2 regions of the Mesorhizobium sp. WSM4816 genome follow, and region 2 is predicted to be linked to the other one. Evidence: predicted binding sites of a transcription regulator. Region 2 holds the regulator's gene; the other holds the start of a gene.
The links. Region 2 encodes LexA, which represses DNA repair genes until DNA is damaged. Its sites were predicted from a motif close to TGTTCNNNNTGTGTTCNG; they were not measured.

Region 1: AC0L3H_RS05530 (DNA recombination protein RmuC) is a predicted target of LexA. The motif match lies at 2,146-2,163, and genes of this name have one in related genera.

What each region holds. Positions count from the first base shown of each region.
Region 1 covers NZ_JBVVQR010000003.1:261,311-265,526, reverse strand. Annotated here, with positions in the region: gene AC0L3H_RS05540 (transglutaminase-like domain-containing protein) at 1-344, shown strand, start outside; gene AC0L3H_RS05535 (GFA family protein) at 444-848, shown strand; gene AC0L3H_RS05530 (DNA recombination protein RmuC) at 853-2,112, opposite strand; gene def (peptide deformylase) at 2,218-2,763, shown strand; gene AC0L3H_RS05520 (hypothetical protein) at 2,858-3,163, shown strand; gene fmt (methionyl-tRNA formyltransferase) at 3,194-4,129, shown strand; gene AC0L3H_RS05510 (GNAT family N-acetyltransferase) at 4,126-4,216, shown strand, end outside.
Region 2 covers NZ_JBVVQR010000005.1:100,816-105,031, forward strand. Annotated here, with positions in the region: gene moaC (cyclic pyranopterin monophosphate synthase MoaC) at 1-22, shown strand, start outside; gene AC0L3H_RS08280 (molybdopterin molybdotransferase MoeA) at 22-1,227, shown strand; gene lexA (transcriptional repressor LexA) at 1,332-2,084, shown strand; gene AC0L3H_RS08290 (ComEC/Rec2 family competence protein) at 2,078-4,216, opposite strand, start outside.

The DNA.
Region 1 (4,216 bases), on a different contig from region 2:
GAGAGCAAAGCGGCGTTTGCCGCGACTTTGCCCATCTCGCCGTCGCCTTCTGCCGCGCCTTGAACATCCCGACGCGCTATTGCACCGGCTACATCAGCGACATCGGCCTGCCGAAACCATGGTCGGACATGGACTTCGCCGCCTGGATGGAGGTCTACCTCGGCGGTCGCTGGCATGCCTTCGATCCGCGCAACAATGCGCCGCGCATCGGCCGGATCCTGATCGCCTCCGGCCGCGACGCAGCCGATGTGCCGCTGACCCATATTTTCGGGCCGGGCACGCTGGCCGGTTTCAAGGTCTGGACTGATGAAATCATCGAACAGGCGTCGGCGCCGCAGTCTTGAACCACCGGATGGTTCGCGCGTTGTGATTGCCGGTGGAGCTTCGGCCGGTGCGCCATTAAGCTCCAACGCGTCGAGGCGCGGCTGAAGGGAGGAGCGAAGATGAAAATCGACGGCGGGTGCCATTGCGGCGCCATCACTTACGAGGCGGAGGTCGATCCGGACAAGACCAGTATTTGTCACTGCATCGATTGCCAGCAACTGACCGGAACAGCGTTTCGGGTAACCGTGCCGGCGCCGGAGGGGCACTACCGGATCACCAAGGGCACGCCGAAGATCTACATCAAGACCGCAGCGAGCGGCGCCAGGCGCGCCCAGGCCTTTTGCGGCGAGTGCGGTACGCACCTCTATGCCACGTCGGTTGGCGACGGGCCGAAAGTCTATGGCATCAGGGTCGGCACGGCGCGGCAGCGCGAACAACTGATCCCGAGAAAACAGATCTGGCACCGCTCGGCGCTGCCTTGGCTGCCGGAGTTCGAAGGCACAATGATCGTGGAGGAGCAGTAGCCTCTCAGTCGTCGCCTTCGACCACCCTTAGCCTCAATTGGCCGGTCTTGGAGTCGGCGACGCGCGCACCCGCTTCGGTCTTCGCGCTGGCCGCCGATCCGGCGTCGCCTTCCGCCGGCTGCGCGCCGAACTCCAGCGCCTCGATCTTCTGGCCGCGCTTGGTCACCTTCGACGTCGAGACGAGAATATCGTCGATATCCTTGGCCGACTGGCCGAAATGGCTCTGCAGCTTGCGCACCCGCTCGTCGAGGCGCGAGACATCCTCCATCAGCCGGATGACTTCGCCCTGGATCAGATGCGCCTGCTCGCGCATGCGGGCGTCCTTGAGAATCGCCTGGATGACCTGGATCGACAGCATCAGCAGCGACGGCGAGACGATGACGATGCGGGCGCGGTGCGCCTTGTGGACAATCCCCTCGAAATTCTCGTGGATCTCGGCGAATACCGATTCCGACGGCACGAACATGAAGGCGGTGTCCTGCGTCTCGCCCTGGATCAGGTATTTGTCGGAAATATCGCGGACATGCACCTCGATATCGCGCCGGAACGCCTGTGCGGCGACCTTCTGCAAATCGGCGCCTTCGGCGGCACGGATGGCATTCCAGGCTTCCAGCGGAAACTTGGCGTCGATGGCAAGTGCAGGCGCTCCGTTCGGCATCTTCACCAGGCAGTCGGGCCGGTTGCCGTTCGACAGGGTCGCCTGGAATTCATAGGCGCCGTGCGGCAGGCCATCGGCGACGATCGCCTCCATGCGCGACTGGCCGAAGGCGCCGCGCGTCTGCTTGTTGGAGAGGATTGCCTGAAGTTGCACGACCTGGCTGGCGAGCGACTGGATGTTGCCTTGCGCTGTATCGATGACCGCCAGCCGCTCCTGCAGTTTGGCGAGGCTTTCATGCGTCGATTTCGTCTGCTCGGTCATGGTCTGGCCGAGACGGCCAGTCATCGCGTCGAGACGCTGGCCGATCGACTGCGTGAGTTCGGCCTGACGCGCCCCGAACACTTCGGCGATGGCGCCCATGCGGCCCTGCATCTCGGCCTGGCTTGCCAGGATGCCGGCCATCCGCGCCTCGGCGTCGCGGGCGTGGTCGGCGGCTTCCGCGGCAGCCACCGCACGCGCCTTGGCCGAGCGCCAGAGCGCGACGACGAGCGCCACGAACAGGCCCAGGAACAGGACCGCGCCGAATGCCAGCGCGTGGCCGAGCGTGATCGTGGTGGCGCCGAGCCGGGCGATCGGTTCGGACAGGATGGTGGTCAGGTCGTTCATATCGGACAGCATAGATGATTCGGCCTGACGACACAGATCAAAACGTGAACGCCGCTGCAAATGCCCCGGTTGACGCTTTTCGTGCGAGGTCTTAGGTGAGACGCCATGTCGATCAAGCCGCTCATCATCCTTCCCGATCCCGTCCTGCGCCAGGTTTCGAAACCGGTCGAGCGCGTCGACGGCGCCTTGCGCAAACTGGCCGACGATATGCTGGACACGATGTATGATGCGCCGGGCATTGGTCTGGCGGCGATCCAGATCGGCGAACCGCTGCGCATGCTGGTGATCGACCTCGCCAAGGAAGACGAGCCGCCGGCGCCGCATGTCTTCATCAATCCCGAGATTCTTGAGAGCGCCGATCAGCGCTCGGTCTACGAGGAGGGGTGCCTGTCGATCCCCGATTACTATGCCGAGGTCGAGCGCCCTGCCGCCGTGCGGGTGAAATATCTCGATCGCGACGGCAAGCTGCAGGAGATCGAGGCCGAAGGGCTGATGGCGACTTGCCTGCAGCACGAAATCGACCATCTCAACGGCGTTCTGTTCATCGACCACATCTCGAAGCTGAAGCGCGACATGGTGGTGAAGAAGTTCAAGAAGCTCGCCAGGGACAAACCATCAGGCAGCAAGGCGCCGGGCAAGTTAGTGGGATAGGGCGATACTCGCGCAGTTTGATGCTGAACCTTTCGAAGATGTTGGCGGGACAGCGCCCCTCTACCCTGTTCCAGATCAGGAAATGGAGACGCCGATGAGCGACATGCTGATCAGAAATATTCCCGAACCCTTGAAGCGGGAAATCGAGCAGGCGGCGCGTAAGAGCGGCCAGAGCCTGTCGGGCAAGGCGATAGCTCTTCTGCGCGAAGGCATGGTCGCCGAAAGGCAAGCCAGGCTGGAGCCGGGTCTTTCGGCATGGGACGCTATTCGCGCGACTTTCGCTGCTGAAAACGCAATTGGCGATGAATTCGCCAAGATCATGAACGAAATCGAAGCAGAAAGGAAACGCGACTTCGGTCGCCGACCCGCAAAGTTCGCGACTTCGACTGAGCCGACTTAACGGCCAGACCTAGACCGGACCCGGAACAAAATGCCCTTGCGCGTCATCTTCATGGGTACGCCCGAATTCTCGGTGCCGACGCTGCGGGCGGTCGCGGATGCCGGACATGAGATTGGAGCCGTCTACACTCAGCCGCCGCGCGCCGCCGGTCGCCGCGGGCTGGAACTGACGCCGTCGCCGGTGCAGCGCGAGGCCGAGCGGCTGGGCCTCGAGGTGCGGACGCCGGTGTCGCTGAAGAACGAGACCGAGCAGCAGGCGTTCCGCGCCTTGCGGGCCGATGTCGCCGTCGTCGTCGCCTATGGATTGCTGTTGCCCAAACCCATTCTCGAGGCGCCGCGGCTCGGCTGCCTCAATGGTCACGCGTCGCTGTTGCCACGCTGGCGCGGCGCCGCCCCTATCCAGCGCGCCATCATGGCCGGCGATACCGAGACAGGCATGATGGTGATGCGGATGGAAGAGGGCCTGGACACCGGCCCGGTGGCGATGGCCGAAGAATGCGCCATCGGCCCCAATATGACGGCCGGCGAACTGCATGATCGGCTGATGCACATTGGCGCCGCGCTGATGGCGGAAGCGCTGGCTCGTCTGGAACGGGATGCCCTGACTTTTACCGCACAGGCGACGGAGGGGGTGACCTATGCCAAAAAGATCGATAAAGCGGAGACGCACGTGGACTGGACGCGGCCTGCTGGCGAAGTCCACGATCATATTCGCGGCCTGTCGCCCTTTCCCGGCGCATGGTGCGAGATCGAAATTGCCGGCCGCCTGGAGCGGCTGAAACTGCTTCGCTCGACGCTTTCGCAAGGCGCCGGCGAGCCGGGAGGAATTCTCGACGACCGGCTGACGGTCGCCTGCGGGTCAGGCGCGATCAGGTTGGTCGAAGTTCAACGTGCGGGCGGAAGGCCCATTGCCGCGCAGGAGTTTCTGCGCGGGGCCAAGCTCGAAAAAGGAACGAAATTCTCATGAGCATGATGTCGATACGCGCGGCAACGCCGCGGGACCGCGAGGCGATCCGCCTGGTCGAAGAACACGCATTCGGCCAGCAGGCGGAGG
Region 2 (4,216 bases):
TGCCCAGGGGGCAGGCCAATAATGGCGCTGCTTGCGGTCGCCGAGGCGCTCGAGCACCTGCTTGCCGATGCTGCGCCCTTGCAGGCTGAAAGCGTCGCCCTGATGGATGCCGCCGACCGCGTGCTGGCGGAGCCGCTCATGGCGCTCCGCACCCAGCCGCCATTCAACGCGTCGGCCATGGACGGCTATGCCGTGCGGGCCGACGATGTCGCGTCCGTGCCCGCGAGACTTTCGGTGATCGGCATGGCGCCGGCCGGTCGCGGCTTTACCGGAACAGTCGGCCCGGCGCAGGCCGTGCGCATCTTCACCGGCGCGCCGCTTCCCGCAGGCGCCGACACCATCGTCATCCAGGAGAATGTCCGCGACCTCGGTGGCGGCATCGTCGAAGTGACCGCGCCCACGGTTGAAGGCCGCAACATCCGCCGCCTCGGGCTCGATTTCTCGAAGGGCGACATGCTGCTGGAGAAAGGCCGCCTGCTTGATCCGGCGGCATTGTCGCTGGCGGCGTCGGCCAACCACCAGCAGGTCCGCGTAGTGAAACGGCCGCTGGTCGCCATCATCGCCACCGGCGACGAATTGCTGCCGCCGGGCAGCGACCTTGGCCCCGACCAGATCATCTCCTCCAATGCCTATGGTGTCGCCGCCGCGGCCCGCTCGGTCGGCGCCAGCGCACTCGATCTCGGCATCGCCCCCGACCGCAAGGAGGCGATCGCCGCGCTGGTGACAAAAGCCGTCGACGCAGGCGCGGACGTCATCGTCACGCTGGGCGGCGCCTCGGTCGGCGACCATGACCTCGTCCATGACGTGCTGACCGGCGAAGGCATGGCGCTCGATTTCTGGAAAATCGCCATGCGGCCCGGCAAGCCACTGATGTTCGGGCGGCTGGGCGCCATCCGCTGCATCGGCCTGCCCGGCAATCCGGTGGCCAGCCTGGTCTGCACGCAGCTCTTTCTGAAGCCGCTGCTGGCGCGGCTCAGCGGCCGCGCCTTCCGCCAGGACATGCGTCAGGCGCGGCTCGGCGCCGCCATGCCGGCCAACGATCTCAGGCAGGACTATGTACGCGCGGTGGTGAAGGAAGAAGCTGGCACGCTTGAGGCAACGCCGTTCAGTATCCAGGATTCCTCGATGCTCAGAATGCTGGCCGACGCCAACGGACTGGTCGTGCGCGAGCCATTCGCTCCCGCAGCCGCAGCGGGCGCCGCCTGCAGCGTGCTGATGCTACGCTGAACAAAACGTCAACACATTCATTAAACTTTAAATGGTTGCGGAACACAACTGGAACAGATAGTGTTTGTTCTGGGTTTGTTTTTCTGATTCTGTTGGGGGTGGCGATGCTGACACGCAAACAACATGAACTGCTGATGTTCATTCACGAACGGCTGAAGGAAAGCGGCATTCCGCCCTCGTTCGACGAGATGAAGGAAGCGCTCGACCTCGCCTCCAAATCAGGGATCCACCGGCTGATCACGGCGCTGGAGGAACGCGGTTTCATTCGCCGCCTGCCCAACCGCGCCCGCGCGCTGGAGGTGCTGCGCCTGCCCGATTCGATCGCGCCGGGCCTCAATGCGGCGCGCAAATTCTCGCCGAGCGTCATTCAAGGCAGCCTTGGCCAGGGCGGGCTTGGACAGGGCGGCCTCGGACGCCAGATCAAGCCGGCGCCTTCGCGCATGCGTGCTGCCGGCAATGACGACGACGTCGTTGCCACCGTCTCCATACCGGTGATGGGCCGCATCGCTGCCGGTGTGCCGATCGACGCCATCCAGCACCAGACGCATTCGATCTCGGTGCCACCGGACATGATCACCGGCGGCACGCACTACGCGCTGGAGGTCAAGGGTGATTCGATGATCGAGGCCGGCATCTTCGACGGCGACACGGTCATCATCCGCAACGCCGATACCGCCCAGCCTGGCGAGATCATTGTCGCTCTGGTCGACGAGGAGGAAGCGACGCTGAAACGATTCCGCCGCAAAGGTGCCTCGATCGCACTGGAAGCCGCCAATCCGGCCTACGAGACGCGCATCTTCGGGCCGGACCGGGTCAAGGTGCAGGGCAAGCTCGTCGGACTGATCCGGCGTTACTGAAGAGCAGGCTTCTTGGGTTTCTCGGCCCTGCGGTATGGCGGCAGGCCCCTCGCCTCGCGCGAAAATCGCCGCTGCTCATGCCAGGGTCTGTATGGCTGTCTGACGGCAAAACGGATTTCTGCGCGCGTCGTCGCCGATAGCGGATCGAAGAACACGGCGGCACTGCCCATGCGTGCGAGCTGCCGTTTGGTGACGACGAGAACCAGCGGGTTGCGGCAGGGTTTGTAATAGGCTGTGGCATCGTCGATGACGATCAAATCCGCAAAGGCACAGGCCGGCCGCGCGGTTTTGCGGTTGTCGGCGAGCGCGATGAGCGCGCCGGACGGATGCCGGGCCAGGCACAGGCCGGCAGTGCAGGTGAAAGGCGCTCCCGGCGGCAGGTCGGCCGGGTCGGCGATGTCGAACCGCACATCTCCTTTTTCGAATGTCTCCGGCTCGACGATCGTCGTTGAAACCAGCGCATGTTTCCAGTTGTCGGTGGTGAATTCGTTCGAACGCACCCGGTTGACGGCAAGTTCACCGCCGCCGATCGGCATCGCCACCAGGTGCGCATCCTCCGAGATCAGCACGTCGGGGGTGCGCGTCTCGGAAATCGTCAGCAGGCCGGCGAGCGCAAAGGGAAGTGCGGCAAGCCGCAGCCATGTCGTCGCCATCGTGGCGATGACCAGGGCGACCGTCACCAGCAGGACCGATTGCAACGAAATCAGGCCGACTGCATCGACCGGCGAACGCTCCGAGATCCATCCCGAAATTGCGATCATCGCCGTCAGGCCCTTGCCCATCATGTAGAGGAAAGGGCCGTCGAGGCCAAAAGGCATTGCCAAGGCGCTGAGGACGGCCAGGAACATGACGATCGTGACGATCGGCATGACGGCCAGATTGGCGAACAGGCTAAGCGGCGAGACGCGCTGGAAGTGCCAGATGGCGAACAGCGCGGTGGCGCTGCCGGCAATGATGGAGGTCATTGCGATGGTGCCTGCCCCAGCGACAAGTTTGCGCGTGACAAAAGCGACCGGTGACCGTCGCCGTTGCGGCGCCGTGGCCTTGTCGGCACGATAGTCGGACCAACCGGCATAGGCGCCCACGAGAGCCGCAGTCGCGGCGAACGACATCTGGAAGCTTGCGCCGACCACCTCATGCGGCGACACGACGATGACGACGATGGCCGAAATCGCCAGGTTGCGCATGGTGAGTGCCGCCCGGTCGAACAGCACGGCGACAAGCATTACCGCCAGCATGATGAAGCTGCGTTCAGCCGCGACCACGATACCGGAAAAGATCAGATAGGCAGCGATGGAGACGAGTGCGGCAGCAGCCGCATATTTCTTGACCGGCCGGCGCGACGAAAAGTCGGGAAACAGCGCAAAGGCGCCGCGCAGCAATCCCATGACGGTGCCGGCGACAAGCGCCATGTGCAGGCCGGAAATGGAGATGATGTGGTAGATGCCGGTGCGCCGCATCGATTCGTTTATCTCTTCGGGGATGCCGGCACGCACGCCGACGATCAGCGCAGCGGCAATCTCCCCCTCGGCACCACCGATGCTGTCCCTGATGTGGTCGGCTATGGTTTCGCGCGCCTTCTCGATCGACGAAGAAAGGCGTGCGGTTAACGGTGCATCTTCGGAGACGACGATCTTTGGACTGCCGAGGAAAAAGCCACTGGCACCGATACCGGCGAAATAGCTGTCGAAGGAGAAATCAAAGCTGTCCGGTCTGACCGGGCCAGTCGGAGGCAGAAGCCTCACATAGCCGGTTGCCACCGAGCCTGCGGTCATCTCAGCGGGAATCTTGCGTGCCGATACCCTGACACGTTCGGGTGCATAACGCAGTGTCGGCCGGGCGGTCGACATCACGTCGATGGTCAGCCTGATCCGGCCGTTCGCCATCTGGTCGAGCCTGACGACACGGCCGGTCAGCCGGGTCTGAATTTCCGAACCGAGCATCTTCGTTCCGGCGCGCCAGGTTTCCACCTTGGCGGCGAGCACACCAAGCGCGCACAGCAACGCTGCCATGAAGCACAGATGCGTTTTGCGGCGTGAGCGCGTGACGGCCGCACACAATGCCGTGAGGACCACGACGGAGATGGGCTGGGCAAAGTCCGGTTCGACGGCAAGCGAAAAATAGACGATCAC